Regions from separate parts of the Streptomyces sp. NPDC048521 genome, predicted to be linked through region 3. Evidence: riboswitches for the same ligand, from Rfam matches in the RefSeq annotation. Region 3 holds a riboswitch; each other region holds the start of a gene.
The links. A riboswitch is a leader RNA that binds a small molecule or an ion and turns the genes downstream of it on or off. The one in region 3 is predicted to bind cyclic di-AMP.
Positions count from the first base shown of each region.

Region 1: it holds a riboswitch for cyclic di-AMP, as region 3 does, so the genes downstream of both, ACGFRF_RS35835 (peptidoglycan DD-metalloendopeptidase family protein) here and ACGFRF_RS12915 (transglycosylase family protein) in region 3, are expected to answer to the same signal.
Region 2: it holds a riboswitch for cyclic di-AMP, as region 3 does, so the genes downstream of both, ACGFRF_RS37095 (M23 family metallopeptidase) here and ACGFRF_RS12915 (transglycosylase family protein) in region 3, are expected to answer to the same signal.
Region 4: it holds a riboswitch for cyclic di-AMP, as region 3 does, so the genes downstream of both, ACGFRF_RS32030 (M23 family metallopeptidase) here and ACGFRF_RS12915 (transglycosylase family protein) in region 3, are expected to answer to the same signal.

Region 1 is NZ_JBICWR010000022.1:115,064-122,413, reverse strand. Features, by position in the region: gene ACGFRF_RS35840 (alpha-galactosidase) at 42-2,114, shown strand; cyclic di-AMP (ydaO/yuaA leader) riboswitch at 2,417-2,579, shown strand; gene ACGFRF_RS35835 (peptidoglycan DD-metalloendopeptidase family protein) at 2,584-3,504, shown strand; gene ACGFRF_RS35830 (SGNH/GDSL hydrolase family protein) at 3,763-4,548, shown strand; gene ACGFRF_RS35825 (TetR/AcrR family transcriptional regulator) at 4,908-5,528, opposite strand; gene ACGFRF_RS35820 (Glu/Leu/Phe/Val dehydrogenase dimerization domain-containing protein) at 5,696-6,880, opposite strand; gene ACGFRF_RS35815 (MBL fold metallo-hydrolase) at 7,090-7,350, shown strand, end outside.
Region 2 is NZ_JBICWR010000025.1:22,436-29,785, forward strand. Features, by position in the region: gene ACGFRF_RS37090 (aldo/keto reductase) at 1-661, opposite strand, end outside; gene ACGFRF_RS37095 (M23 family metallopeptidase) at 756-1,787, opposite strand; cyclic di-AMP (ydaO/yuaA leader) riboswitch at 1,795-1,963, opposite strand; gene ACGFRF_RS37100 (PP2C family protein-serine/threonine phosphatase) at 2,198-3,379, opposite strand; tRNA gene ACGFRF_RS37105 (tRNA-Met) at 3,579-3,652, opposite strand; gene ACGFRF_RS37110 (dihydrofolate reductase family protein) at 3,742-4,875, opposite strand; gene ACGFRF_RS37115 (MarR family winged helix-turn-helix transcriptional regulator) at 4,951-5,481, shown strand; gene ribA (GTP cyclohydrolase II) at 5,620-6,264, shown strand; gene ACGFRF_RS37125 (DHA2 family efflux MFS transporter permease subunit) at 6,329-7,350, opposite strand, start outside.
Region 3 is NZ_JBICWR010000004.1:431,278-438,627, forward strand. Features, by position in the region: gene ACGFRF_RS12905 (cytochrome P450) at 1-313, shown strand, start outside; gene ACGFRF_RS12910 (transglycosylase family protein) at 457-1,515, shown strand; cyclic di-AMP (ydaO/yuaA leader) riboswitch at 1,698-1,870, shown strand; gene ACGFRF_RS12915 (transglycosylase family protein) at 1,875-2,585, shown strand; gene eno (phosphopyruvate hydratase) at 2,924-4,210, shown strand; gene ACGFRF_RS12925 (septum formation initiator family protein) at 4,397-4,867, shown strand; gene ACGFRF_RS12930 (DUF501 domain-containing protein) at 4,916-5,458, shown strand; gene ACGFRF_RS12935 (exopolyphosphatase) at 5,455-6,396, shown strand; gene ACGFRF_RS12940 (NAD(P)/FAD-dependent oxidoreductase) at 6,866-7,350, shown strand, end outside.
Region 4 is NZ_JBICWR010000017.1:117,137-124,486, forward strand. Features, by position in the region: gene ACGFRF_RS32015 (DNA topoisomerase (ATP-hydrolyzing) subunit A) at 1-22, opposite strand, end outside; gene ACGFRF_RS32020 (M16 family metallopeptidase) at 475-1,869, shown strand; gene ACGFRF_RS32025 (M16 family metallopeptidase) at 1,866-3,254, shown strand; cyclic di-AMP (ydaO/yuaA leader) riboswitch at 3,465-3,625, shown strand; gene ACGFRF_RS32030 (M23 family metallopeptidase) at 3,638-4,393, shown strand; gene ACGFRF_RS32035 (GntR family transcriptional regulator) at 4,592-5,278, shown strand; gene ACGFRF_RS32040 (HPr family phosphocarrier protein) at 5,559-5,840, opposite strand; gene ACGFRF_RS32045 (GNAT family N-acetyltransferase) at 6,018-7,350, shown strand, end outside.

The DNA of each region.
Region 1 (7,350 bases), on a different contig from region 3:
GTTCGCACTTGAGCGGATCTGTTGACACCTGTGAGGTCTCGATGGTGGACATCGCCGAAAACGGTCGTACCTGGCTCCTGTCTGGGCCCACCAGCAGTTATGCCCTGCATCTCACCGAGGCCGACGAACTGCTCCACCTGCACTGGGGCCCGCGGATCGCGCTCGCGGACGCCGAGGCGCTGGCGATGAGCCCCCTGCCCGGCTACTGGCCCTTCGAGTCCCCGCTCGACGGCCGCGAGGAGTACCCCGTCGAGGGCGGCCCCCGCTTCGTCCGCCCCGCCCTGTCCGTGCGCACGGACGACCGCCGCGGCACGGAGTGGACTTTCGAGGCGTACGACACCGAGGGCGACGAGCTGCGGCTGCGCTTCGCCGACGGCGGACTGGTGATCACCCTGCACTACCGGATGCGCGGGGACGTCGTGGAGCGCTGGGTGACCGTGGAGAACGGCGGGCACGCGCGCGTGGAACTGCTACGGGCCGACGCCGCCACCTGGACCCTGCCCGACCGCGACGGCTGGCGGCTGTCCCAGCTGCACGGCCGCTGGGCCGCCGAGTCCCGGCTCACCACCGCCCCCCTCACCTACGGTGAGAAGGTCATCGGCAGCCGCCGCGGCCACACCGGCCACCAGCATCTGCCCTGGGTGGCACTCGACACCGACGCCACAGAGGAGCGCGGCGAGGTCTACGGCTGCGCGCTCGGCTGGTCCGGCTCCTGGCGCATCGCCGTCGCCCAGCTCCCGGACGCGCGCGTGCAGATCACCGGCGGGGCCGGATACGACGACTCGGGCCTGCTGCTCCTGCAGCCGGGGGAGTCGTACACCACCCCCGTCTTCGCGGGGCTGTGGAGCGACGGCGGCTTCGGGGGCGCGAGCCGCACCTGGCACGCCTACCAGCATGCGTACGTCATCCCGGACGCGGAGCAGGACCGGCCCGTCCTCTTCAACTCCTGGGAGGCGACCACCTTCGACATCTCCGAGGAGCAGCAGACCGCCCTCGCCCGCCGCGCCGCCGAGATCGGCGTCGAGCTGTTCGTGGTGGACGACGGCTGGTTCGGCGCCCGCACCAGCGACCGCGCCGGGCTCGGCGACTGGACCCCCAACCCCGACCGCTTCCCGCACGGCCTCAAGCCCCTCGCCGACCGGGTGCACGGCCTCGGCATGCGGTTCGGCATCTGGGTCGAACCCGAGATGGTCAACCCGGACAGCGACCTCTACCGCGCCCACCCCGACTGGGTCCAGTACCAATCGGGGCGAAAGCGGACGGAACTGCGCAATCAGCTCGTTCTCAACCTCGCCCGCGAGGACGTCCAGGAGTACCTGTGGGAGCAGCTGGACGCCCTGCTCTCCAGCGCCCCGATCGACTACGTCAAGTGGGACTTCAACCGCTGCTTCACCGACGCCGGCTGGCCCGGTGAGCCGTACCCGCAGCGCCTGTGGGTCGACCACGTCCGGGCCCTGTACGCCCTGCTGGACCGGCTGCGCGCGGCGCACCCCCAGGTCGCCTTCGAATCCTGCTCGGGCGGTGGCGGCCGGATCGACCTCGGGGTGATGAGCCGCACCGACCAGGTGTGGACCTCCGACAACACCGACCCGCTGGACCGGCTCGCCATCCAGCACGGCTTCACCCAGATCCACCCCGCGCGGGTCATGGCCGCCTGGGTCACCGACAGCCCGAACACCCAGCTCAACGGCCGGGTCAGTTCGCTGCGTTTCCGCTTCGTCAGCGCCATGGCCGGTGTCCTGGGGGTCGGCGGCGACCTCACGCGGTGGAGCGCGGAGGAGTTGGCGGAGGCGCGGCGATGGGTGGAGCTGTACAAGGAGATCCGCCCGGTCGTCCAGCGCGGCGAGCTGTACCGGCTGCGGCCCCCCGCGGGCGGTCTGAGCGCCGTCCAGTACGTCCTCGGCGACGAGGCGGTGGTCCTCGCCTGGCTGCAGGCGCAGAGCTACGGCGAGCCGGTGCCCGCGGTACGGCTGCGCGGACTCGACCCGACAGCATCGTATGAATGCCGCGAAACGGGCGAAACGTATCGAGGGGCCGTCCTGCTGCACCACGGGTTGCGCACCGGACTGAAGGGCGACCTGGATGCAATGGTTTGCCGTTTGCGCCGCATCTGAGCCTTCTATCCGAATTGGCGTCTTCGTTCCAACTGGCCGCGGAACAAGGACCTATGGCGGGACGGCGCGTGAGGAGCGTCATATCGGTGACCGAGCGTCGTCCGTCATGTCCACGTAATTCTCCTGCGGAAAAGGGGAATTGCGGAGTGCGCGCGGCAGGAATTCACGGTGGGTGACCGCGTATTTCCGTCTTCGATCTTCGGAAATGCGAACCGCGGGAACCCGCCGCTTGTTTCGGTGCGGCTCGCTCGCTTACGTTCACCACCCATCCGGACGGAACGCCGAATCCTGCCGCCGCCCGGAGTCCCCACACACTTGACCCGCATACGGCAGGAGCGGGGGACCCACCAGGTACGACTGCCTGTCCGGTCTCCGCGACAGGCTAGGGGTGAAGTCGCGCACCGCGCGGCCGGGCAGCTCCAGCCCGAACCCGACAGCTGACCTCGCAGGCGTCGGAGAGGAATGCGCCATGCCCGCGAAGGGTAAGCACCGACGTCCCAAGACCCCGCGTTTTTCCCGCTCCATCGCCGTCGCCGGAACCGGTGGCGCCGCGCTGGCCCTCCCGCTCATCGGGGCCACCGGAGCGCACGCCGCCACCCCGGCGCCATCCGTGGCCGGAAAGGCCGTGCAGGCCCTGCCGGCCACGGTGAAGAAGGCCGCCACGCAGCCGGAGTCGACGGTGCGCACCTACACGGTGAAGTCCGGCGACTGCCTCGCGGCGATCGCGGACCAGCAGCACGTCAGCGGCGGCTGGCACCAGCTCTACGAGGACAACCGGCAGGCCATCGGTGCCGACCCGGCGCTGATCCACCCGGGCCTCGAGCTCACGCTCGGCAAGAAGGCCGCGCAGACCGGCACCGAGCCTGCCGCCCCGCAGCGCTCCGCGGTCACGACGCAGTCCTCGGCCGCCTCGAAGCCCACCCAGGCGCAGGCGGCCCCGGCCGAGTGGTCCGGCTCCACCGCGTCGACCACCACCGCCACCGGCTTCACCCTCCCGGTGGCCGGCGCGACCGTCGGCACCGGCTACCACGTGGCCGGCAGCATGTGGTCCAGCGGCTACCACACCGGCGTCGACTTCGTCGTCCCGACCGGCACCTCCCTCAAGGCCGTCGGCGCGGGCACGGTCGTCTCGGCGGGCTGGGGCGGTGCCTACGGCAACCAGGTCGTCATCAAGCTCGACGACGGCTACTACGCCCAGTACGCCCACCTCTCGCAGCTCTCCGTCTCGGCCGGCCAGACCGTGACCGCGGGCCGGCAGATCGGCCTGTCCGGCGCCACCGGCAACGTGACCGGCCCGCACCTGCACTTCGAGATCCGCACCACGCCCAACTACGGCTCCGACATCGACCCGCTCGGCTACCTCCGCCAGCACGGCGTCCCCGTCGGCTGAGCAACCGCCTCGCCCGAAGCCCCCTGCCTGACACGCCTCCGAAGGCCGGACCCACGATCCCCGGGTCCGGCCTTCGGTGTGTCCGCATGACGATCACACCTCAACGTGCCCGACCGCATGCCTATTCCTGGCTTGGCAAACTATTTAAGGGTGTCTCATCTCACCGTTCGTCAACCCCCGCCTACGGTCGCGTAAGTCACATCCGAAGGTGAATCATGGTCCGACGTGGCAGACGATTCGAAGAATGACAACAGATCAGTGATCGGGTCGTACGTGGCGGTGGGGGACAGCTTCACCGAGGGCGTCGGCGACCCCGGTCCCGACGGGGCGTTCGTGGGCTGGGCGGACCGGTTCGCGGTACTCCTCGCCGACCGGCGTCCCGAGGGCGACTTCCAGTACACCAACCTCGCCGTGCGCGGGAAGCTGCTGGACCAGATCGTGGCGGACCAACTCCCGAAGGCCGTCGAACTGGCCCCGGACCTCGTCTCCTTCTGTGCGGGCGGCAACGACATCATCCGCCCCGGCACCGATCCGGACGAGGTGGCCGAGCGGTTCGAGCGTGCCGTGGCCAGGTTGACCGAGGTCGCGGGCACGGTGATGGTGACGACCGGCTTCGACACCCGGGGCGTGCCCGTGCTCAAGCACCTGCGCGGCAAGATCGCCACGTACAACGGGCACGTCCGCGCCATCGCCGACCGGTACGGCTGCCCCGTGCTGGACCTGTGGTCCCTCAAGTCCGTGCAGGACCGCCGGGCCTGGGACAACGACCGGCTCCACCTCTCGCCCGAGGGGCACACGCGCGTGGCGCTGCGCGCCGGACAGGTCCTCGGGCTCGAGATCCCGGCCGACCCGGAGCAGCCGTGGCCGCCGCTGCCGCCCCGGGGCACCCTTGAGGTCCGCCGCGACGACGTCCAGTGGGCCCGCGAGTACCTCGTCCCGTGGATCGGCCGACGGCTGCGTGGCGAGTCGTCCGGTGACCATGTGACGGCGAAGGGCACCCTGTCGCCGGACGACATCAAGATGCGCATCGCCTCCGTGGCCTGACGCCCCGCCCCTGCCCCGGACCGCCCAAACCGCGGCCCGGGGCACGGCCACATCCGCCCCCCCGAGCCACAGGCCGTGTCCGACCGGCGTTCCGTCACTCGGAGCCGGGGCCGTGTCCGGTGGCGTTCGAGGTCACGTCCCGCTCCCTGCCACGGCCGTGTCCGGCCCCCCTCCGAGCCACAGGCCGTGTCCGACCGGCGTTCCGTCACTCGGAGCCGGGGCCGTGTCCGGCGGCGTTCGAGGCCACGTCCCGCTCCCTGCCACGGCCGTGTCCGGTCGGTGCCCCGAGCCACGGCTCAGTCGGTCGGCGGGGCGGCCGCGTGGTACCGGGTGCGATCACGCCCACCCGTGCGGGGCACTCACCCCTCTCGCCCGGTCAACGCCTTCCGGTCCAGGCCCAGTTCGCGTGCGAGGGCCTCGTCGACCCACTCCTGTGCCCGGGACCGCGGCACGGCGCCCGAATAGGACGTCAGCTGTACGGCGAGCCCGTCCAGCAGCGCGGTCAGTCGCAGCGCGGTACCGGCCGGGTCGGCGCACGCGAACTCGCCCCCGGCCACGCCTTCGGCGATGACCTCGGCGATCGCGGCCTTCCACTGCTTGTCCAGGTCCCGGGTGACCTTCCGCAGGGCGGGCTCGCGCAGGGCCACGGCCCAGCCCTCGATCCACAGCCGCCAGCCCTTGGCCTGGCCGGTGGGCGCGTACCAGCGCACCGCCGCCCGTAGCCGGCGCAGCGCGGACGTCCGGCGCCCCAGCAGCTTGCGCAGACGGGCGAGATCGTCCTCGGCCGCGTACGTGAACGCGGCGGCGACCAGCTTCTCCTTGGTCGAGAAGTGGTACAGCACCAGCGCGTTGCTCACACCGAGCGCCGCGGCCACGTCGGCGATCCTGACCGCCGCCACGCCCCGCGCCTCGATCTGCTCGATGGCGGCCCGCAGTAGCTCCTCGCGCCGCTCGGCCACGCTCAACCGCACTCTCGCCACGCGGTCACCCTACACAGCCGCCCGGACACGCGCCGACGGCCTCTTCCGTCCGGCCGGCGCCCCCTTCACCGGCCGACAATCCCCGTGCCGGGATGCGCGCAAGCATCGACGTCGGCGACGGAAGCGGGGTCCCGGAGCGCGTCAGGGGGAGGCTTGCCCCGGGCCCGTCACCGGTACCACCCGAAGCGTTCCGCGATCACCGGCAGCCGGTCGGTCACCAGAGCGTGGGCGGCCGCGCGCGGGGTCGTACCGTCGGCCTCCGCGCGGTCGAGCATCAGGTCGACCAGGGCGCGCATCGAGCGCCGGATGTACGCGAACGCCTCCTCGGCGTCCGCCCCGATGTCGCCGAACAGGGTCCACCACCACCAGGCGTTGGTCCCGGAGTTGACCACCACGTCCGGCAGCACCGTCACCCCGCGCGCGGCCAGCAGCGCCTCCGCCTCGGGCAGCACGGGCATGTTCGCGGCCTCGACGATCCAGCGGGCGCCGATCGCCTCCTGATCGGTGGTGTCGATCGCGTACGACACGGCCGCCGGCACCAGCACCTCCGCCTCGGCGGACAGCCAGGCCTCGCCGGGCAGTTCGCGGTCGCCGCGGCGCAGCACGCGCCGGTCGACGGTGCCGTAGGCGTCCCGCGCGGCCAGCAGCGCCTCGACGTCGAGGCCCGCCGGGTTGGCGATCGTGCCCTTGATGTCGGCGACCGCCACCACGGTCAGCCCCGCGCGGACGAGGAAGCGTGCGGTGGCGCCGCCCATCGTGCCGAGGCCCTGCACGGCGACCCGGGTGCCCGTGTACGGCACCGACGCCCGGTCCAGGGCCGCGAGCACCGACTCCGCGACGCCGCAGCCGCCGGCCAGCTCGTCCAGGCCGACGCCGTCCACCTCGACCGCGAAGGCGTCGGCGAGCCGCTTGCGGGCCGCCGTCTCGTCGTCCAGCAGTGGGTACACCGCCTGGACGGAGGAGACCAGCCCCGCCTCGGCGGCGGCGCGGTCCACCAGGTCCTGGGTCAGGCCCAGGTCCTCGCCGGTGGCCCAGAAGCTCTCGATGTACGGCCGCATGGCACGCAGGTAGCGCACCAGCAGCCCGTACGCCTCCGGTGCCCGCGGATCGCAGTCGAGGCCGCCCTTGGCGCCGCCGAGCGGGACGTAGCGGCCCTCGGGGTTGTAGTGCAGGGCCTCCTTCATCGTCATGCCGCGGGCGAGCCCCGCCACCTCCTCCAGCGTGCAGCCGGGACGCATCCGCAGCCCGCCGCTGGCCACGCCCCGCACCAGCCGGTCCACGACCAGGAAACCCTGGCGGCCGGTGACATGGTCCGTCCAGACGAGCGACATCAGGGGAGCGGGGGCGGTCATGGGGCCTCCAAGGGGTGGCCGGGGGTGATCGGCGGAGCGGGCCGGAATGCGGCACTACTGAACCGCGAGTCAGTATTCGGAGTCGCTTCCCGGCCTGTCAACGTGCTGAACGGACATTCAGTAGCGCCCGCCGGGACCGGTGGGCGGCCCCGTGCTGTCGGAGGCGCCGACCATAATGGAGACCCTCAGCCCCTTTCCCTGGAGGTACCGTGACAGGTTTGCGTTCCTTGAGCTCCGGGCTCCGCGGCGTGCGGCCCGCGGCCTTCGGCGCGGACCCGGGCGGTGAGCGCCTGGCGCGAATCCGACGCTCTCCGCACTTCAAGGACGGTGTCTTCCAGAACCCCGGCGGAGTCGCGCGCACCCGGCCCTCCGGCTCGGCGCTGGACTTCGCGAAGGTGTTCTTCGACAAGGACACCCGGCCGTTGCGCGCCCCGAAGGGCACCGTCCCGGTGCACCCCACGACCTTCGCC
Region 2 (7,350 bases), on a different contig from region 3:
TGCCGGTCAGGAAACCCGAGGCGAGGGAGAAGTACGGGACGGCGGCGAGGCCCTCGCGCGCGGCCAGGTCCTGCAGCGGGCCCTCGTAGGTGTCGCGGGAGACCAGGTTGTAGTGCGGCTGGAGGGCGACGTAGCGGGCGAGGCCCTCGCGCTCGGAGAATTCCAGGGACGCCCTGAGACGTTCGGGGGAGATGTTGGAGGCGGCGATGTGGCGGACCTTGCCGGCCTTCACCAGCTCGTCCAGGGCGCCGATGATCTCCTCGACCGGCACCTCGGGCTTGTCGAAGTGGGTGTAGTAGAGGTCGATGTGGTCGGTGCCCAGGCGGCGCAGGGACGCGTCGGCGGCGGCCTTGATGTTGGCGGCGGACAGGCCCTGGTACTCGGGGTGCTGGCTGACCTTGGTCGCGATGACGACGTCGTCGCGGTTGTCGCGGGCCTTGACCCACTTGCCGATGATCGTCTCGGACTCGCCGCCCTGGTTGCCCTCGCCCCAGGCGCTGTAGCTGTCGGCGGTGTCGATGAAGTTGCCGCCGGCCGCCGCGTAGGCGTCGAGGACGGCGAAGGAGGTCTCCTCGTCGGCGGTCCAGCCGAAGACGTTGCCGCCGAGGGAGAGGGGGAAGACCTCGAGGTCGGAGGAGCCGAGTGTGCGCAGAGAAGTCATGCTCCACGTCAACGCCGACGGCGGATGATCGCATTCCGCCGTCGGCGCCAAGTTCACGCAAAGGGGTGCCCCCGCGGGCTCCCTGAGGGGCGTGTCAGGGGTTGAGGCCCTTGTCCCGCAGCCAGGCCATCGGGTCGATGCCGGTGGACTGGCCGCCCGGGTGGACCTCCAGGTGCAGGTGCGGGCCGGTGACGTTGCCGGTGGCGCCGACGCGGCCGATGACGTCACCGGTGGAGACCTTCTGGCCCACGGAGACGCTGATCGAGGACTGGTGGCAGAACCACACCTCGGTGCCGTCGTCGAGGGTGAGGACCGTGCGGTAGCCGTAGGAGCCGGCCCAGCCGGCCTGGGTGATCGTGCCGCTGTGGACGGCCTTGATGAGGGTGCCCGTGGGGGCGGCGAAGTCGAGGCCGGTGTGGTAGCCGGAGGACCACATCGAGCCGGCCTGGCCGAACGTCGAGGTGAGCGTGTACGAGGACGTCGGCAGCGCGTACTGCTTGGCCAGCTCGGCCAGCCGCTTGGCCTCGGCGGCCTTCTCGGCGTCGGCCTCCGCCTTCTCCTTGGCGGCGGCGGCCTTGGCGGCGGCTTCCTTCTCCGCCTTGGCCGCGGCGTCCGCGGTCTGCTTCTCGGCGGCGGCGAGCACGGCGGCGGTGGCCTTGCTGTCGGCCTTGGTCTGCTGCTGCTCGGCCTGGGCCATGATCCGGTTGCGCAGGGTCTCACCCGCGTCGGCGTGCTGCTCGGCGTCGGCGGAGGTCACGCCGACGCCGCTGAGCGCGGTGGTGGTGGCCTCGGGCGCCGGGGAGGAGGTGTCCTCGAAGAGCGAGCCGACGGAGGGCAGGTCCGGCAGGGAGATGGAGACCGGCGGCTTGCCGGTGTTGGCGCTGGCCATGCCGCCCGCGCCGACCGCGGCGATCACGCCGACGCCGAGGACGGTGGAGCTGCGGGCGAATCCGCCGCGCTGCTTGGCGACGCGGTGGCGGCCGCGGACCGGGGCGAGGGAGTCCTCGGTGGGGTTCCACTCCTCCCAGGGGCCCTCCTCGGCGCGGTAGGAACCGTAACCGAAGGTCTCGGTCCCGGCTTGTGCCGGTATGTACGGGGCTTCTGGGGCAGGCCGGTTGGACGCCACGCAGGCGTACTCCTTTCCTTCCTCCGCCTACCGGGTTAGCTGACGGGTTCGGAGCAGGAAGGTCTCCTACGCGCGTATACCGGGCGTGGACTCAGCGAGTCCACGTCGGTGTCCGCGTGATTCACCCCAAGGTGGTGGTTCCCCGGTTCCCTTGCGGGATTCGGCGCGTGCGCACGGAGCCGCCTCTGGTGACGGCTGGGACGACCGCGCTGCGTTATCGAACGTTAATAGACGTGCCAGGCACTTTCCAAGCCGTTCGGCTTGATCGTTAACGTTTCCGGCCGTGGACTTACCCGTCAGGACCCCTGCAAACCGGGCGAGTTGGCCGCGGTTCAGGAGTCACAGAAGTTTTGATGGTGACTCAGATGTTATGCGGACGGCGGTCGCCCGGTCACCCTCGGTGAGGGCGCTCAGGGCTGCCGTACGGCGAGGAGCGCCATGTCGTCCGTCATCCCGCCGCCGGAGTGCCGCCGCACCTCCTCTGCGAGTCGGCCGAGCAGCGCGCCGGGACCGGGGAAGGTGCGTCCGGCGAGCCGCCGTTCGGGTTCGTAGAACCGGCCGTGGGCGTCCCGGGCCTCGGACAGTCCGTCGGTGTAGAGCAGCAGGGTGGCCCCGCTCGGGAAGTCGGCCTCCAGTGCCCGGTCGGGCCACATGCCGAGGTCGGCCATGCCGAGCGGCAGCGCCGGCTCGGGCGCGGTCAGGGTGCGCAGGGTGCCGTCGGCGTGCAGCAGCAGTGGGGCCGGATGGCCGCGGTTGACGATGCGTACGACGCCGTCGCCGTGCGGGAGTTCGGCGAGGACGGCGGTGGTGAAGCCCTCGAACGCGTCGATGCCGTCCCGCCGGGTGCCCTCGCGGGCCAGTGCCCGCTCCAGCCGCTCGGCGACCGCCTCCAGCGTGGGTTCCTGCTCGGCCGCCTCCCGGAACGCCCCGATCAGCACAGCGACGGCGGCGACCGCGCCCAGGCCCTTGCCGCGCACGTCCCCGACGACCAGCCGGACGCCGTACGGGCTGTCCTGCACCGCGTAGAGGTCGCCGCCGATGAACGCGTCCTGGCGTGCCGCCTCGTAGCAGGCGGCGATCTCGAAGCCGCCGATGCGCGCGGCGGGCTCGGGCAGGACGGCCCGCTGGGCGGCCTCGGCGATCTCCCGGGCGGAGGCGAGCCGCCGGTCGCCGAGGCGGACCACGCGGTTGATGGCGACGGCCAGCAGGGCGACCGTGGCCACGGTGACCACGTCGGTGACGGTGGCCACGGCCGGGTGCGCGCCGGCCCGGGCGTGCACGGCGTAGGCGGCGGCGAGTGCCACGAGGCCGGTCAGGACGGTGGTGCGCAGCGAGGCCAGTGGGGCGGCGATCAGCGGGGCGGCGGTGAAGAACGGGACGGCGGTGAAGTCCTCGGGGGTGAGCAGTCCGTAGAGGACGCCGCCGGCGACGAGGAGGGCGGGGAGGGTCCGGGCCAGGGCGCGCGGGCTCGGGCGGCGGGTCCCGCGCACCGGTGCCGGCTCGTCGCCGAGCCCCGGGTCGGGCACGGGGTCGCCGGGGAGCCGGCCACCCGCCCTGGCGTACGTGTTCTGCTCCACCTCACCAGGGCGCACCGCTTGTCTCCCACGTGTCCGACGTACGTCCAGGTTTGCGGGCAGGGGGGCGCGGGGCGACCGCTGTGGACCGACCGGATGACCGGCTGTGACGTATGCCACTCGACAGAAATCCAGGACATCCCGGGAACCCGTGAGTGTCCCGGGAAAACGCTCAGGGCCGGAATCCGTGAACTGGATTCCGGCCCTGAGCCTTCAGTAGCGGGGACAGGATTTGAACCTGCGACCTCTGGGTTATGAGCCCAGCGAGCTACCGAGCTGCTCCACCCCGCGTCGTTGTGTCTCTACTGTACGCCATACGCAGGACGGATTGCACATCGCCTTCCCGCGGGCCCTGCTCGGCCCGGTTCCCGGGGGCCCTCTCAGCCCGGCAGGTGGGCGTTCGGGGCCTTGGCGAGCGCCTCGAACTCCGGGAGTACGACCACCTCGGCTCCCCCGTCGCGCAGCACGGCCGTCCCGTCGGCCGCCGCGACGAAGGTGTCCGGCTCCCGCCAGGCGGTGACCACCCGGCGCACCCCGGCCCGCAGGATCAGCTCGGCGCAGGGCGCGGGGCGGGAGGCACGGCGGGCGCAGGGCTCCAGGCTGCTGTAGACCGTGGCACCGGCCAGCCTGGGATCGGCCCGGTCGATCTTCGCCAGCGCGGCCTCCTCCGCGTGCACCACCGGGTCGTCGCCCTCCCGGGAGTGGCCACGGGCGAGTTCGGTGCCGTCGGCGGCGACCACGACCGCGCCGACGCTGAAGGCCGTCTCCGAGGGCGGGCACAGGGCGGCGAGTGCGCAGGCGGTGCGCAGCCAGTGACGGTCGGCGGCGGTGGGGGCCGGGCCGGTGCCGGGGGCCGTGGGTTCGTAGCGCATGAGGACGACGTCCTCGATGCGGCGGGTCTCGACCAGACGCAGCCGGCCGCCCTGGTAGACGCCGGGGCCGAACAGGCGAGGTGCCGCCGGGTCGCCGACGAACAGGGGGGCGAGGACCAGCTGGAGTTCGTCCGCGAGGCCCTGCTGGAGAAGCTGGCTGTGCACCTGGCCGCCGCCCTCGACCATCAGGCGCCGGACGCCGCGCACGTCGTGCAGGTGCTCCAGCAGGGCACGCCAGTCGATTCCGGTGCCGAGCGGGACGACGTCGGCGCTGCTCCCGAGGAGCCGGCCGGCCCGTTCGGCGCCCTTGTCGGTCGTGTAGACGAGCTTCTCGCCGCCGGTGTGCCAGAAGTTGGCCCCGGGGTCGAGTTCACCGGAGGCGGTGACGGTCACCTTCAGCGGGTACGCGGGCTTGCCCGCCGCCAGCCGGGCGGCGCGGCGGTCGGCGGAGTTGACCAGCAGGCGGGGGTTGTCGGCGCGGATCGTGCCGGCGCCGACGAGGATGGCGTCGACGGAGGCCCGCACGTCGTCGACCCGGTCGAAGTCGGCCGGGCCGGACAGCAGGAGCCGTTCGGGGCCGGTGTCGTCCAGGAAGCCGTCGAGCGAGACGGCGGCGGACAGCAGCACGTACGGCAGGGGCATCGGCGCACTCCCTCGCGGCGGCCCGGCGGGCCCGCCAAGTCTTGTTCAAGTTTGAAACAAACTTACACTGGCGATATGACGACCCGCTGGCTCAGCCCCGAGGAGCAGCGCGCCTGGCGCGCCTACATCGCCGCCTCGCGACTCCTGGAGGACGCGATCGACCGGCAGCTCCAGCAGGAGGGCGGCATGCCCCACCTGTTCTACTCGGTGCTGGCCAACCTCTCCGAGGCGCCCGACCGGCGGCTGCGCATGACCGACCTCGCCGAGACGCTGAAGATCACCCGCAGCAGGCTGACGTACGCGGTGACCCGGCTGGAGCGCGACGGGCTGGTGCGCCGGGAGGACTGCCGGTGGGACAAGCGCAGCAGCCTGGCGGTGCTGACGGACGAGGGGATGGCCGTGCTGGAGCGCACGGCACCGGGGCACGTGGAGACGGTGCGCACCACGCTCTTCGACCGGCTCACGCCGGAGCAGGTGGGGCAGCTGGAGCAGATCTGCACGGGGATCGCCCGCGGGCTGCAGGGGGAGGACGAGGCGGGGGCGGCGACGGAGGACGTGCCGTGGCGGCGGCGGTCGTCACCGTGTTCGGGCTCCGCGACCGAGTGAGTCGCCCGTCGCGGGTCTCATGAGGCGCGCCGCCCCGTCTCCATTGCTTCAAGTTTAAAGCATGAGGTAGGGTCCCGATCCTGGACATCTGCTTCAAATCTGAAGCAGATGGTTACGGCACAGATCCCGGAGACCCGCATGCCCGACATCCCCGCCGCCACCCCGCGTGCCCGCGTCCGGGTACCGCTGCGCTTCCCCGACGGCTACAGCGCCGACGCGGCACTCGTCACCTTCCACGGGCTCGCCGACGGCCGGGAGCACGTCGCCGTCGTCCTCGGCGACCCCGGCCCGGTTCCGCTGGTGCGGCTGCACTCCGAGTGCCTGACCGGAGACGTCTTCGGCTCCGCCCGCTGCGACTGCGGGCCCCAGCTGCGCGAGGCGGTCGAGCGCATCGCCGAGCGCGGCGGCGTACTGCTCTACCTGCGCCAGGAGGGCCGCGGCATCGGCCTCTACAACAAGCTCGACGCCTACGCCCTCCAGGACCAGGGCCTCGACACCTACGAGGCGAACGCCGCCCTCGGCCTCCCGGAGGACGGCCGCGACTACACCGCCGCCGCACAGATGCTCGCCGCCCTCGGCATCGGCGAACTGGATCTGCTGTCCAACAACCCCGACAAGGCGGAGCAGTTGCGCGCGCTGGGCACCGTCGTCCGGCACCGGGTGCCGACCGGTGTCTTCACCACGGCCCACAACGTCCGCTACCTCCGCGCCAAGGTCCTGCAGACCCAGCACACACTCCCCCTGACCGAGCTGAACGAACTGACGGAACTGAGCGCGGGGTGAGCGGGGGCCGGGCGCGGGGCGGACGCCGGCCGGTGGCGAGGTGCCGGCCGGGGCCCGCCGGGGCTCAGGGCTCGCGGTGGGCGGGGAGCCGGAGTGCCGAGACGGTCCCCAGGGCGAGCAGGACCGCGGCCACGGTGTAGGCGACGCGGAAGCCGGCCGGGTCCGTGCCCGCCCAGCCCAGGACCACCGACAGCGCGGCCGTGCCGACGGAAGCGGCCAACTGGGCGTTGATGCTGAGCGCGGTGCTCGCCCCGGCCAGCCGGTCCGCGGGCAGGTCACGGGTGGCGGTGGTCATCGTCGGCATCAGCGTCATGCCGACACCGACGCCCATGACCATGCCCGCGGCGACGATCCGCCAGGGCGCCACGTCCGCGGTACCGGTCTGCCAGGCCGTCAGGCCCATGCCGAGGGCGGCCACCGCACACCCGGCCGGGATCAGCCGGCGCGGTGCCACCCGGTCGATCCGCCGCGCCGCGATCTGCATCGTCGTACCGACCACGAGCCCGATGGGCGCCCCGAGCAGCCCGGCCGTCGTCGCGCTCATCCCCCGCTCCTGCTGCCAGTACAGCGGCCCGAGCAACGCCGCGCCGAAGTAGCCGCAGGTGAACGGGGCGAGGGTGCGGACGGCCGCGCCGAAGGTACGGTCCCGCAGCAGCCGCAGGTCCAGCAGCGGCGCGCGGACGGTGAGCGCCCGCCGTACGAAGGCCACGGTGAGGGCGGCACCGGTGAGCGTGGGCACGAGGGCCCCGGGTGCGGTGAACTCGCCGCGTTCGCCGCCGCGCGCCAGGCCGTAGAGGACCAGGGCGAGACCGGGCGAGAGCATCAGCAGGCCGGGGACGTCCAGCCGGGGCAGGTCCGTGCCACGGGCGTCCGGGGCGTCCTCGGGCAGGAGCCGGACGGCGAGCAGCAGGGCCAGGGCACCGACGGGCAGGTTGATCAGGAAGATCCAGTGCCAGGAGGCGACGTCGACCAGCCGGCCGCCGAGCACCGGGCCGGCGACCGGGCCCACCAGGATGGGCAGTCCCAGCAGGCCCATCGCCCGGCCGAGCCGTGCCCGGTCGGCGACCCGCATGCCCATCGCCATGC
Region 3 (7,350 bases):
GGTGCTCGTCGTGCTCGCCGCCGCCGACCGGGACCCGGAGCGGTTCGCCGACCCGGACGTGCTGGACCTCGCCCGCCGCGACAACCAGCACCTCGGCTACGGCCACGGCATCCACTACTGCCTCGGCGCGCCGCTCGCCCGGCTGGAGGGACAGACCGCGCTCGCCACCCTGCTCACCCGCCTGCCCGACCTGCGGCTCGCCGTGGACCCGGCGGAGCTGCGCCGGCGCGGCGGACTCATCATGCGCGGCCTGCGCACCCTGCCCGTGGAGTTCACTCCGGTACCCGACGGGGTCGTGAAACCGCAAACATGACAGGCGCTCAACTCTGTGATCTTCACGTGATCTGCGCGGCATGAACTTGTGACAAGTGATCGTCTGCCGATACGTTCACCCATCAGCGCGGCGACAGGCTCCATCCGCCGCGCCGGTCCTGCTGTCGCACGAAAGGCTTCCGCATGCTCTCCGGGAACGGTCGTCACCGTCGCCCCCGTCAGGCTCCGGCCCTCCTCGTCGCGGCCGGAGTGACCGGCTCGGCCATCGCCATCCCCCTGCTCGGCGCCGCGAGCGCCAACGCGGCCGACGGCACCACGTGGGACAAGGTGGCCGAGTGCGAGAGCGGCGGTTCCTGGAGCGCGAACACCGGCAACGGGTACTACGGCGGCCTGCAGATCTCGCAGGACGACTGGGACGAGTACGGCGGCGGTCAGTACGCCGACAGCGCCGACCAGGCCAGCCGTTCGCAGCAGATCGCCGTCGCCGAGAAGATCCTCGCCGACCGGGGCACCACCCCGTGGGCCACCTGCGCCCTGCTGTCGGGCCTGACGTCGAACTCCGGCTCCCTGGACGTCGACACGGGGGTCGGCGGCTCCGGTGACACCGGCGGTTCGAGCGACTCGCCCGGATCGGCCGACAACTCCGACTCGTCCGGTCTGCCGGATTCGTCGTCGTCCTCCGGCCCCGGTTCCCCCTCCCCCTCCGGTTCTCATCCCGGCTCGGGCTCCTCCACCGGTTCGGCCGGTACGCCGTCCTCCGGTGCGAGCAAGGGCGCGGACGCCACCACGGACCCCGGTGCGGACGCCGGCTCCACCGGAACCAAAGCCCCCAAGTCCGACAAGTCCGCCTCGCCCGACACCGGAAACCCGCAGGGAAGCGGCAGCGCGCCCACCGTTACCCCTAGCGTGCCCAACCAGGACAATCCCCAGCAGAGCGCCGGTTCCTGGAGCCTGGTCGACACCGGCGCCCTCACCGGCGGCGGACGCCACCGGGGGGACAGTGCGGACGAAGGCGTGACAAACGGTCAGAACGCCGCGTCGTCCGGCCGCCACGCCTCCCGTGAATCGGGCACCTACACCGTGCGCGAGGGCGACTCGCTCGCCTCCATCGCCGACTCCCTTGAGGTCGACGGCGGATGGCGCGCGCTCTACGCCCAGAACAAGAAGGCCATCGGCGCCGACCCGAGCAGCATCACCGCCGGTCAGACCCTGGACGTCGGTGCCGAAACGGGCGGCGAGTAGCGGGAGTTGGCGCCCCGATTCGCGGCTGATGTCCGATTTGGCGAAAGTGTGGGATGAGTCTCAGAAGCCCTGATCGTCTTTGAAATTGCGCCGATCGCCTGTCTACGGTCGGGACCGCTCGTCACCACGAGCCCCGGCAGCCGCAACGCCGAATCCTGCCAGCGGTTGCCCGGGAACAGTCGTCGCGTCAAGCGCCGTAGGCAGGAGCGGGGGACCCAAGGTAAGCGCCGGAACCAGCAGTTGAGCTGGCACCGGCTAGGGGTGGAGCCGCACCTCGCGCAAGCGGGAGTGCGGCCGGGCAACTCAACCGGCCCGAACCCGACAGCTCACCTCGCAGGCGTCGGTGAGGGGATCGATCCATGCTGTTTTCCGGCAAGGGCAAGCACCGTCGTCCGTCCAAGGCCACCCGCGCCATCGCTCTCGCCGGTGTCACCGGCGCCGCCGTCGCCGCCCCGCTGATGGCGGCCGGCAACGCCTCCGCCGCCACCGCCTCCCAGTGGGACGCGGTCGCCCAGTGCGAGTCCGGCGGCAACTGGTCCATCAACACCGGCAACGGCTACTACGGCGGTCTGCAGTTCTCCGCCTCCACCTGGGCCGCGTACGGCGGCACGCAGTACGCCGGCACCGCCGACAAGGCCTCCAAGGCGCAGCAGATCGCCGTCGCCGAGAAGGTCCTCGCCGCCCAGGGCAAGGGCGCCTGGCCGGTCTGCGGCACGGGCCTGTCGAGCACCCCCTACAACGGCTCCGCCCCGACGACCCCCTCGTCGAGCGGCAGCACCACCACCCGCTCCACCGACCAGCAGGCCGCCTCCCGCTCCGCCGAGCGTCCGGCCGCCTCGCGCTCCGCCGAGCGTCCGGCCGCGTCCGCGAGCAAGACCGTCACCACCCCGACCGGCAAGAAGGTCAAGAAGGGCGACGGCGAGTACAAGGTCGCCACCGGCGACACCCTCAGCTCCATCGCCGAGAAGCAGGGCGTCAAGGGCGGCTGGGAAAAGCTGTTCCAGCTGAACAAGGACATCGTCGAGGACGCCGACCTCATCTTCCCGGGCCAGCAGCTGCACCTCAAGTGACGCCTGGCGCCCACGCGAACCACAGCGCCCTCACCTCCCCGGCCCGCACACGAAAGGCCTCGTGAGGGCCACCCCCCGTCCCCACGGGCTCCCCGCCCCGGTGCGTGTTCCCCCGTACGCACCGGGGCGGGGTTCTGTCGTTTCCCGGCTGTTCGGCGGGACCTCATCCGCACGCCCCTTTGTTCCGCGGGTGAACAATGGGTACCGTCTGCGTGTCCCTCCCTGTCCACGGGACGGTCGGTCGCTGGCCGACGCCCCGCGGACGGTTAGGCTCTAGTCGCAAGGCACAGCCGTAAGGCAGCCAGCCCCGCACTTCCAGCGTCACATCCAAGAAGGAGATGCTCGTGCCGTCCATCGACGTCGTCGTAGCCCGGGAAATCCTGGACTCCCGAGGCAACCCCACGGTCGAGGTCGAGGTCGGCCTCGACGACGGCAGCACGGGTCGTGCCGCCGTCCCGTCCGGCGCCTCCACCGGCGCCTTCGAGGCCATCGAGCTGCGCGACGGTGACCCCAACCGCTACCAGGGCAAGGGCGTCGAGAAGGCCGTCCTCGCCGTCATCGAGCAGATCGGCCCGGAGCTGGTCGGCTACGACGCCACCGAGCAGCGCCTGATCGACCAGGCGATGTTCGACCTGGACGCCACCGACAACAAGGGCTCCCTCGGCGCCAACGCCATCCTCGGCGTCTCCCTGGCCGTCGCCCACGCCGCCTCCGAGGCGTCCGACCTGCCGCTCTTCCGCTACCTGGGCGGCCCGAACGCGCACCTGCTGCCGGTGCCGATGATGAACATCCTGAACGGCGGCTCGCACGCCGACTCCAACGTGGACATCCAGGAGTTCATGATCGCCCCGATCGGCGCGGAGTCGTTCTCCGAGGCGCTGCGCTGGGGCACCGAGGTCTACCACACGCTGAAGAAGGTCCTGAAGAGCAAGGGCCTGTCCACCGGCCTCGGCGACGAGGGCGGCTTCGCGCCGAACCTCGGCTCCAACCGCGAGGCCCTCGACCTCATCCTCGAGGCCGTCAAGGAAGCCGGCTACGCCCCCGGCGAGCAGATCGCCCTCGCGCTCGACGTGGCCGCCTCCGAGTTCTACAAGGACGGCAAGTACCTCTTCGAGGGCAAGGAGCGCTCCGCCGCCGAGATGACGGAGTACTACGAGGAGCTGGTGGCGGCCTACCCGCTCGTCTCCATCGAGGACCCGCTGTTCGAGGACGACTGGGCCGGCTGGAAGGTCATCACCGACAAGCTCGGCGACAAGGTCCAGCTCGTCGGCGACGACCTGTTCGTCACCAACCCCGAGCGTCTCGCCCGCGGCATCGAGGAGGGCGCCGCCAACGCCCTGCTGGTCAAGGTCAACCAGATCGGCTCGCTGACCGAGACCCTGGACGCCGTGGAGCTGGCCCAGCGCAACGGCTTCAAGTGCATGATGTCCCACCGCTCCGGCGAGACCGAGGACGTCACCATCGCCGACCTGGCCGTCGCCACCAACTGCGGCCAGATCAAGACCGGCGCCCCGGCCCGCTCCGAGCGCGTCGCCAAGTACAACCAGCTGCTGCGCATCGAGGAGATCCTCGACGACGCCGCGGTGTACGCCGGCCGCAGCGCCTTCCCGCGCTTCAAGGGCTGAGCCAACCCGGGCCAAGTCCTAGCCAGTCGTACGTACGTCCCCGTACCCGGTCCCGTACCGTGTCCGGGGACGTACGCGCGTGTGAACGGGAGGCGGGAAGATGGCCGTGCTGTGCTGTCCCGGGGCACCCCCCGGCCCTCCGGACGACGCGCAGGTGACCGGAGCAATGCTGCGAGGTGAGATGTCGTGACCGGTCGTGACCGGTTCTCCACCGCGACCAGGCTGCGGCTGCTCGGCGAGCAGACGGCGGCCCGGGTCTACCGCTCCCAGACCAAGCGGCAGGCCCGCCGCTCCCGGCTCACCGGCCGCGCGGCGCTGCTCGCGCTGGTGCTGTGCACGATGATCATCGCGCTCGCCTATCCCATGCGGCAGTACGTCTCCCAGCGCGCCGAGATCGCCGACCTCCAGCGGCAGCAGGAGCAGGCCCGCCGACGCGTCGAACAGCTGCGGGACCTCAAGGCGCGCTGGCAGGACGACGCCTACGCCGAGCAGCAGATCCGGCGTCGGCTGCACTATGTGATGCCCGGCGAGACCGGGTACGTCGTCATCGACCCGGGCGCGGCCAAGCAGTCCCGTGCCGACTCCGGGGCCGCCCACCGGCCCTGGTACGCGAACGTCTGGGACGGGGTCGACAAGTCCGACGCCTCCGACCAGTGAGCCGGCCTGCGGGCCGGTGACCGACAGAAAGCCACCCGGAAAGCAGTCATGCAAACGCCTCCGCCGCCCACTCCGCGCACCGAGCCCACCGACGCGGACGTCGAGGCCTTCAAGCAGCAGCTCGGCCGTCCGCCGCGGGGCCTGCGGGCCATCGCGCACCGCTGCCCGTGCGGGCAGCCCGATGTCGTGGAGACGGCACCCCGGCTGCCCGACGGCACGCCCTTCCCGACGACGTACTACCTGACGTGCCCGCGCGCCGCCTCGGCGATCGGCACGCTGGAGGCGAACGGCGTCATGAAGGAGATGACGGAGCGGCTGCAGACCGACCCGGAACTGGCCGCCGCCTACCGGGCCGCGCACGAGGACTACATCCGGCGCCGGGACGAGATCGAGGTCCTGGAGGGCTTCCCGAGCGCGGGCGGCATGCCGGACCGGGTGAAGTGCCTGCACGTCCTGGTGGCCCACTCGCTGGCCGCCGGCCCGGGTGTGAACCCGCTCGGCGACGAGGCGATCGCGATGCTGCCGCAGTGGTGGAGCAAGGGCCCGTGCGTGACGGTTGCGTCGGACGACACCGAGGAGGGCGAGCAGTGACCCGTGTCGCCGCTGTCGACTGCGGTACGAACTCCATCCGTCTGCTGGTCGCGGACGCGAACCCGGAGACGGGTGAACTCGTCGAGCTGGACCGGCGGATGACGATCGTCCGGCTCGGCCAGGGTGTCGACCGCACCGGCCGGCTCGCCCCCGAGGCGCTGGAGCGGACCTTCGCGGCCTGCCGCGAGTACGCCGAGATCATCAAGGAGCACGGCGCCGACAAGCTCCGCTTCGTCGCCACCTCCGCCTCCCGGGACGCCGAGAACCGGGACGACTTCGTGCGGGGCGTGCTCGACATCCTCGGCGTCGAGCCGGAGGTCATCACCGGTGACCGCGAGGCCGAGTTCTCCTTCACGGGGGCGACCGAGGAACTCAAGGGCCGTGACGACCTCGCCAAGCCCTACCTGGTCGTGGACATCGGCGGCGGTTCCACCGAGTTCGTCGTCGGCGAGGACCACGTACGGGCGGCGCGCTCCGTGGACGTCGGCTGTGTACGGATGACGGAACGGCACCTGGTGCACGACGGCGAGGTGAGCGACCCGCCCACCGAGGAGCAGATCGCCGCCATGAGGGCCGACATCGAGGCCGCCCTGGACCTCGCCGAGCAGACGGTCCCGCTGCGCGAGGCGCACACCCTGGTCGGCCTCGCCGGTTCGGTCACCACCGTGTCCGCGATCGCCCAGGAGCTGCCCGAGTACGACTCCGCGCGGATCCACCACTCGCGCATCTCCCGCGACCGGGTCCGCGAGATCACCGAGTGGCTGCTGCGTTCCACGCACGCCGAGCGCGCCGCGGTGCCGTCCATGCACCCGGGCCGGGTCGACGTCATCGGCGCAGGCGCCCTCGTCCTGCTCGCGATCATGGAGCGGATCGGCGCCGAGGAGGTCGTGGTGAGCGAGCACGACATCCTCGACGGCATCGCGTGGTCGGTGGCCTGACCGCCTTCCGCACCGACGTCTCAGGGGTCGTTTCCGGCCTCCTTCCTACTGGTCGGTAGCCTCCGGTGAGCAGCTCGGATAACGTGTGAGCGGCCCATCCGGGGGCTCCGATGACACGCCGTCGGAAAAGTTCGTGAAGTTCTTCACAAGGAATTGGGTCGTGGCGGGGGGTCGAATGGCCCTCACGGGGCCGTCAGGGGCCCCGACGGCCCTCCGGGCGTGAATCCGAGGGCGGCGCGCGGGTGCTTCCGAAGGGTGCCTCAGGGGCCCGGACGGGGGTGCCTCACAAGGGGCCGAACGGCCCGGAGAGGCAGCTCACGCGGCATTGACAACGGGGTGAACCGGCTACCGGTTCCCCCTCGCCCGCATGACCTGCGTCACGCGGGTCGCGGAGTTTAACACAGGCCCCGTCGGAGCTTGTGAAGGGGCGCACGAGCAGCCCCCCCGAGGCGGGTGGATACTCGATGGCATGAGCACCACGGAGCGTCCCAGGATCCTCGTAGTAGGCGGTGGGTACGTAGGCCTGTACGCAGCTCGGCGCATTCTCAAGAAGATGCGCTACGGCGAGGCGACCGTCACGGTCGTCGACCCCCGGTCGTACATGACCTACCAGCCCTTCCTCCCCGAAGCCGCCGCCGGCAGCATCTCCCCTCGCCACGTCGTCGTCCCGCTGCGACGCGTGCTGCCGAAGGCGGAGGTCCTCACCGGTCGGGTCACCACCATCGACCAGGACCGCAAGGTCGCCACGATCGCCCCGCTGGTGGGCGAGGCGTACGAGCTGCCCTTCGACTACCTGGTCATCGCGATGGGCGCGGTCTCCCGCACCTTCCCGATCCCCGGCCTCGCCGAGCAGGGCATCGGCATGAAGGGCATCGAGGAGTCCATCGGCCTGCGCAACCACGTCCTGGAGCAGCTGGACAAGGCCGACTCCACGACCGACGAGGAGATCCGCCG
Region 4 (7,350 bases), on a different contig from region 3:
TCTTCGTGCTGCGGCGGGCCATCGCTGCCGGCTCCTCCTGATCTGGTCGCTTGCCTACGGTGCGCTCGGTGTGGGGGGGCGGGGGGGGGGGGGGGCGGGGCGGGGGGGCGGGGGGGGGCCGCCCCCCCCCCCCCCCCCCCCCCCCCCCCCCCCCCCCCCCCCCCCCCCCCCCCCCCCCCCCCCCCCCCCCCCCCGCGCCCCCTCGGCTCGCTCTTGCTGCTGAAGCGATTGACGGATCTGACGCGGACCATTGTGGACCGCGGCACTGACAGCCCGGGCCACGACCCGGTCTCCGCCGGCCTGGCCGGTGCCCGGAGGCCATCGGGAGAGGGGTCGCAGGCAGGCTACGCGATCCGCTGTGGGCGTACGTCCCGCGGGAACTTCACCGACGTCCCGCACGCTTTGCATACAGTGGCAGGAACGGCAGGAAAACCGCGGTTTCTTTCGACCGCCTCCGCTCGCGAAGGGACGTACATGCCCATGGGTCACACGACCACAGCCGAGGCAGGCTCCGGGGGCCTGACAGCGACCGAGCACCGCCTGGCCAACGGTCTGCGCGTGGTGCTCTCCGAGGACCACCTGACCCCGGTGGCGGCGGTGTGCCTCTGGTACGACGTCGGTTCCCGCCACGAGGTCAAGGGGCGTACCGGCCTGGCTCACCTCTTCGAGCACCTGATGTTCCAGGGCTCGGCGCAGGTCAAGGGCAACGGCCACTTCGAGCTGGTGCAGGGCGCCGGCGGCTCGCTCAACGGCACCACCAGCTTCGAGCGGACCAACTACTTCGAGACCATGCCGGCCCACCAGCTGGAGCTCGCCCTCTGGCTGGAGGCCGACCGCATGGGCTCGCTGCTGGCCGCCCTGGACGACGAGTCCATGGAGAACCAGCGGGACGTCGTCAAGAACGAGCGCCGCCAGCGCTACGACAACGTCCCCTACGGCACCGCCTTCGAGAAGCTGACCGCCCTCTCCTACCCGGAGGGCCACCCCTACCACCACACGCCGATCGGCTCGATGGCGGACCTGGACGCGGCCACCCTGGAGGACGCGCGCCAGTTCTTCCGCACCTACTACGCGCCGAACAACGCGGTGCTCTCCGTGGTCGGCGACATCGACAGCGCGCAGACGCTCGCCTGGATCGAGAAGTACTTCGGGTCGATCCCGTCCCACGACGGCAAGCCCCAGCCCCGCGACGGCTCCCTGCCGGAGATCATCGGGGAGCAGCTGCGCGAGGTCGTCGTCGAGGAGGTCCCGGCGCGCGCCCTGATGGCCGCCTACCGGCTGCCGCACGACGGCACGCGCGAGGCGGACGCGGCCGACCTCGCCCTGACCGTCCTCGGCGGCGGCGAGTCCTCCCGCCTGTACAACCGGCTGGTGCGCCGCGACCGTACGGCCGTCGCGGCCGGTTTCGGCCTGCTGCGCCTGGCCGGCGCGCCCTCGATGGGCTGGCTCGACGTGAAGACCTCCGGTGACGTGGAGGTGCCGGTCATCGAGGCCGCCATCGACGAGGAACTGGCCCGGTTCGCCGCGGAGGGCCCCACGCCCGAGGAGATGGAGCGCGCCCAGGCCCAGTTGGAGCGTGAGTGGCTGGACCGGCTCGGCACGGTCGCCGGCCGCGCCGACGAACTGTGCCGGTACGCCGTGCTGTTCGGCGACCCGCAGCTCGCCCTCACCGCCGTGCACCGCGTCCTCGAGGTGACCCCCGAGGAGGTCCAGGAGGTCGCCAAGGCCCGCCTGCGGCCCGACAACCGCGCGGTCCTCGTCTACGAGCCCAAGTCCCCGGAGGCCGTCGAGGACGCCGAGGTCCCGGAGGATCCGGAGCAGGAAGCGACCGTAGAGGCCGGTAACGAGAACGAGGAGACGGCCAAGTGACCCAGCTCGCCACGATGGACTTCCACCCCCAGCCGCAGCCGGGCGAGGCCAGGCCGTGGGCGTTCCCGGCCCCCGAGCGCGGCACGCTCGACAACGGTCTGACGGTGCTGCGCTGCCACCGCCCCGGCCAGCAGGTCGTCGCCGTCGAGGTGCTGCTCGACGCGCCCCTGGACGCCGAGCCGGCCGGCCTGGACGGCGTCGCCACGATCATGGCGCGAGCCTTCTCCGAAGGCACCGACAAGCACTCCGCCGAGGAGTTCGCGGCCGAGCTGGAGCGCGCGGGCGCCACGCTGGACGCGCACGCCGACCACCCCGGTGTCCGGCTCAGCCTGGAGGTCCCGGCCTCCCGCCTGGCCAAGGGCCTCGGACTGCTCGCCGACGCCCTGCGCGCCCCGGCCTTCGCCGAGAGCGAGGTGGAGCGGCTGGTCCGCAACCGCCTGGACGAGATCCCGCACGAGCTGGCCAACCCCTCCCGCCGGGCGGCCAAGGAACTCTCCAAGGAGCTGTTCCCGGCCGCCTCGCGCATGTCCCGCCCGCGGCAGGGCACCGAGGAGACCGTCGAGAAGATCGACGCGGGGGCGGTACGCGCCTTCTACGAGCGGTACGTACGCCCGGGCACGGCCACCGCGGTCGTGGTCGGCGACCTGACCGGGGCCGATCTGGACGCGCTGCTCGGCGACACCCTGGGCGCGTGGACCGGCACCCGGGGCGAGCCCCGGCCCGTGCCGCCGGTGACCGCCGACGACACCGGCCGCGTGGTCATCGTGGACCGGCCCGGCGCCGTCCAGACGCAGCTGCTCATCGGCCGGGTCGGCCCGGACCGGCACGACCGCGTCTGGCCCGCCCAGGTGCTCGGCACCTACTGCCTCGGCGGCACCCTCACCTCCCGCCTGGACCGCGTCCTGCGCGAGGAGAAGGGCTACACCTACGGTGTGCGTGCCTTCGGGCAGGTCCTCAGGTCCGCCCCGGACGGCACCGGTGCCTCGATGCTCGCCATCAGCGGCTCCGTGGACACCCCCAACACCGGCCCCGCGCTGGAGGACCTGTGGAAGGTGCTGCGCACCCTCGCGGCGGAGGGCCTGACCGACGCCGAGCGGGACGTCGCCGTGCAGAACCTGGTGGGTGTGGCGCCGCTGAAGTACGAGACCGCGGCGGCCGTCGCGAGCACCCTCGCCGACCAGGTCGAGCAGCACCTGCCCGACGACTTCCAGGCGACGCTGTACCAGCAGCTGGCCGCGACGGGCACGGTGGAGGCCACCGCGGCCGTCGTCAACGCCTTCCCGGTGGACCGGCTGGTGACCGTCCTCGTCGGTGACGCGGCTCAGATCAAGGCGCCGGTCGAGGCGCTGGGCATCGGCGAAGTCACCGTCGTCGCCGCGGAGTAGCGGCACGCGCGCGTGGGGCCCTGACGACCCGCGGGTCGTCAGGGCCCCACGCTGTTCCACCGGCTGCCCAGATGCCCGATTTGAGGCGGAGGTTGCCTGTCTGCCCTGTGGGATGCGCTACAAAAGCCCCGATCCGTTTGAGGATTGAAAGCAGGCTTTCGTAGCGTCATGCGGGCTGTTCGTCAGGCAGTGCGCCGCACCCGCGGCACCGGACAGCCATCGCCGAGTCCCCGTACGGCGCGAGCCAGGGGAGCCGGGGACCCACCGTCCCTGGGGTGAATCGGGTGCCCATGCGAGAGCGAGGGGGCCCGTAGGAGACCTTCCTGCTCCGAACCCGTCAGCTAACCCGGTAGGCGAGAGGGAAGGAAAGGACCAGCCACTTCATGGCGTTCATGTGCGCCACCGGGAAGCACCGCAAGCCCGGCCGGGTCAAGCGGACCACCGCTCAGGCGGCCGGTATCGCGGCCCTCACCACCACCGGTGTCATCGGCACCCTCGCCGTCTCGCCGGCGCTCGCCGCGGAGAACTCCCTGGAGCAGACCGGTCTCACGCCCGTCCTCGCCGCGAGCGACGACGTGGCCGAGCAGATCGACGCGCAGGCCGCCGCTCAGCAGCAGGCCGCCCAGGAGAAGGCGGCCGAGGAGGCCGCGGCCAAGGCGGCCGCCGAGAAGGTCAAGCAGGAGCGTGCGGCCCAGGCCCGCGCCGCCCGCGAGGCCGAGCGCAAGCGCCTGAACGCCTTCGTCGCCCCGATAGCGCACTCCTACGTCTCCACGGCCTACCAGGCCACCAGTTCCCTGTGGTCCTCCCGTTCGCACACCGGCGTCGACTTCCACGCCGCCAGCGGCACGTCCGTCCACGCGGTCGGCTCCGGCACCGTGGTCTCCGCCGGCTGGGGCGGCGCGTACGGCAACCAGATCGTGATCCGGATGGCCGACGGCATGTACACCCAGTACGGCCACCTGTCGTCCATCGGTGTCACCGTGGGCCAGAAGGTCACCCCGGGCCAGCAGATCGGCCTGTCCGGCGCGACCGGCAACGTCACCGGCCCGCACCTCCACTTCGAGGCCCGCACGACCCCCGACTACGGCTCGGACATCGACCCCGTCGCCTACCTCCGCAAGCACGGCGTGAACGTCTGACCCTCCGTCGCACGGCACCCGAAGCCCCGGCTCGCCGAGCCGGGGCTTTCGTCGTTTTTCGCGGTGTCCGCCGGGCCCGTTGTCCAAAAAATATGCATGGATTCCGGCCCGCCGTCGGAAATTACGGCTCATTGGAATAGAGTCACGGGACACACGTCCATCGTCGACGTTTCACGGGGATTAAGGCGGAGGTCGGTCATGCGTATTCCGGCGCACTCGGTGTGCACGGCGATCCGGGACGACATCGTCGCGGGTGTCTACGAGCGCGGCAGCCGCCTCACCGAGGAAGTCCTGGCCCGCCGCTACGGCGTCTCACGCGTCCCCGTCCGCGAGGCCCTGCGCACCCTGGAGGCGGAGGGCTTCGTGGTGACCCGCAGGCACGCGGGCGCGTGCGTGGCCGAACCCACCGAGCAGGAGGCCGCCGACCTGCTGGAGATGCGCATGCTCCTGGAACCGCTGGGCGCGGCGCGGGCCGCCCAGCGGCGCACGGAGGCCCACCTCAAGGTGCTGCGCGGCCTGGTCCGGCTGGGGCAGGAGCGGGCCAGGCGGGGCAACAGCGAGGATCTGCGCTCGCTGGGCGGCTGGTTCCACGAGACGCTCGCCCAGGCCTCCGGCAGCCCCTCGCTGACCTCGATGCTCACCCAGCTGCGCCACAAGATCGCCTGGATGTACGCGGTGGAGGCGCCGTCGAGCCCGCTGGAGGCCTGGGCGGAGCACGGCGCGATCGTGGACGCGGTGGCGCGCGGCGACGGTGAGCGCGCGCGGGCGGTCACGGCGCTGCACGCCGAGCGCGCGACGAGCGCGCACCGCCTTCGCTTTTCCGGCGCCGCGGAGCGTGTGAGGACTTCGCAACATGCCGTAAACATGTCGGGCCAGCGGCATTAACACGGGCGCCGTATACAAAGAAGAGCTATTCGGCGGCGGGGCATTTTCTGCGCTGCCCGAATTCCGCTGTGCCGTAATTCATGAGAGGGCGCCACACGCATGCCGGCGGTAAATCGGCGGTAAATCGGTGGCAAATGGAGCGGGGCGTGCGGCGCTTATGACGCAGCCGCGTGCGGAGGGTGCGAGCTTATGACGCAGCCGCGTGAGCATTGCGCCGCACAGGGTGCAGCCGCGCCGCCCCGAGGGGCCGACGCGGCTGCGGCGTGAGCGCGCGAGGCGCTCAGACGGTCTCGGGCAGCTCTTCCAGGCCCTCGGCGACCAGCTTGGCCAGACGGTCCAGGGCGGCGTCCGCGCCCTCGGCGTCGGAGGCCAGGACGATCTCCTCGCCACCCTGGGCGCCCAGGCCCAGGACGGCCAGCATGGAGGCCGCGTTGACGGGGTTGCCCCCGGCCTTGGCGATCGTCACCGGGACGCCTGCGGCCGTGGCGGCTCGGACGAAGATGGAGGCGGGACGGGCGTGAAGGCCCTCGGCCCAGCCGACGTTGACGCGGCGCTCAGCCATGTGTTGCTGCCCTTCAGTCTTCAGGGTTGTCTAGACCAGTTTCCCATATCGTGAAGCGTCCCCGGAGTGGACCTTCGTCCCCTCCGGTGTGGCGTCGGACCGCGGCCTCGGTCCGGCTTGTCGTCCTCCACAGACTGCCTCGCGCCGTTGTCGTACGCGAGCCGTACTCTGGGGCCCATGCAGACCTCGGCGGACCGGCAGGACCGGCACGAGTACCCCGCCCACTGGGAGGCGGACGTGGTGTTGCGCGACGGGGGCACCGCGCGCATCCGGCCCATCACCGTTGATGACGCCGACCGCCTGGTCAGCTTCTACGAGCAGGTCTCGGACGAGTCGAAGTACTACCGCTTCTTCGCGCCGTACCCGCGGCTCTCCGCCAAGGACGTCCACCGCTTCACGCACCACGACTTTGTGGACCGGGTGGGACTCGCGGCCACCATCGGCGGCGAGTTCATCGCCACCGTACGCTATGACCGCATCGGTACCGACGGAATGCCCGCCTCCGCGCCCGCCGACGAGGCCGAGGTCGCCTTCCTGGTGCAGGACGCCCACCAGGGCCGCGGGGTCGCCTCCGCCCTGCTGGAGCACATCGCGGCCGTCGCCCGCGAGCGGGACATCCGCCGCTTCGCCGCCGAGGTGCTGCCCGCCAACACCAAGATGATCAAGGTGTTCACCGACGCCGGCTACACCCAGAAGCGCAGCTTCGAGGACGGTGTCGTACGCCTGGAGTTCGACCTCGAACCCACCGACCGCTCCCTCGCCGTGCAGCGCGCGCGGGAGCAGCGCGCCGAGGGCCGCTCGGTACGACGGCTCCTCGTGCCCGGCTCCGTCGCCGTCGTCGGCGTCGGCCGCACCCCCGGCGGAGTGGGCCGCAGCATCCTCGGCAACATCAGGGACGCCGGCTATCCCGGCCGGCTGCACGCCGTGAACAAGGCCTTCCCCGAGGACCTCGAGGAGGTCGACGGGGTGCCGGCGTACCGCTCGGTGCGGGACATCGAGGGACATGTCGATCTCGCCGTGGTCGCCGTACCCGCCGAGCACGTGCCCGCGGTGGTCGCCGAGTGCGGAGAGCACGGCGTCCAGGGGCTCGTCGTGCTCTCCGCCGGATACGCCGAGAGCGGTCCCGAGGGGCGCGAACGCCAGCGGGTCCTCGTCCGGCACGCGCGCGCGTACGGCATGCGGATCATCGGCCCGAACGCCTTCGGGATCATCAACACCGCGCAGGACGTCCGGCTGAACGCCTCCCTCGCCCCGGAGATGCCCCGCCCCGGCCGCATCGGGCTGTTCGCCCAGTCCGGCGCCATCGGCATCGCCCTGCTGTCCCGGCTGCACCGGCGCGGGGGAGGGGTGACCGGGGTCACGGGCGTGTCCACCTTCGTCTCCGCGGGCAACCGCGCCGACGTCTCCGGCAACGACGTCCTCCAGTACTGGTACGACGACCCCGGGACCGACGTCGTCCTCATGTACCTGGAGTCCATCGGCAACCCCCGCAAGTTCACCCGGCTCGCCC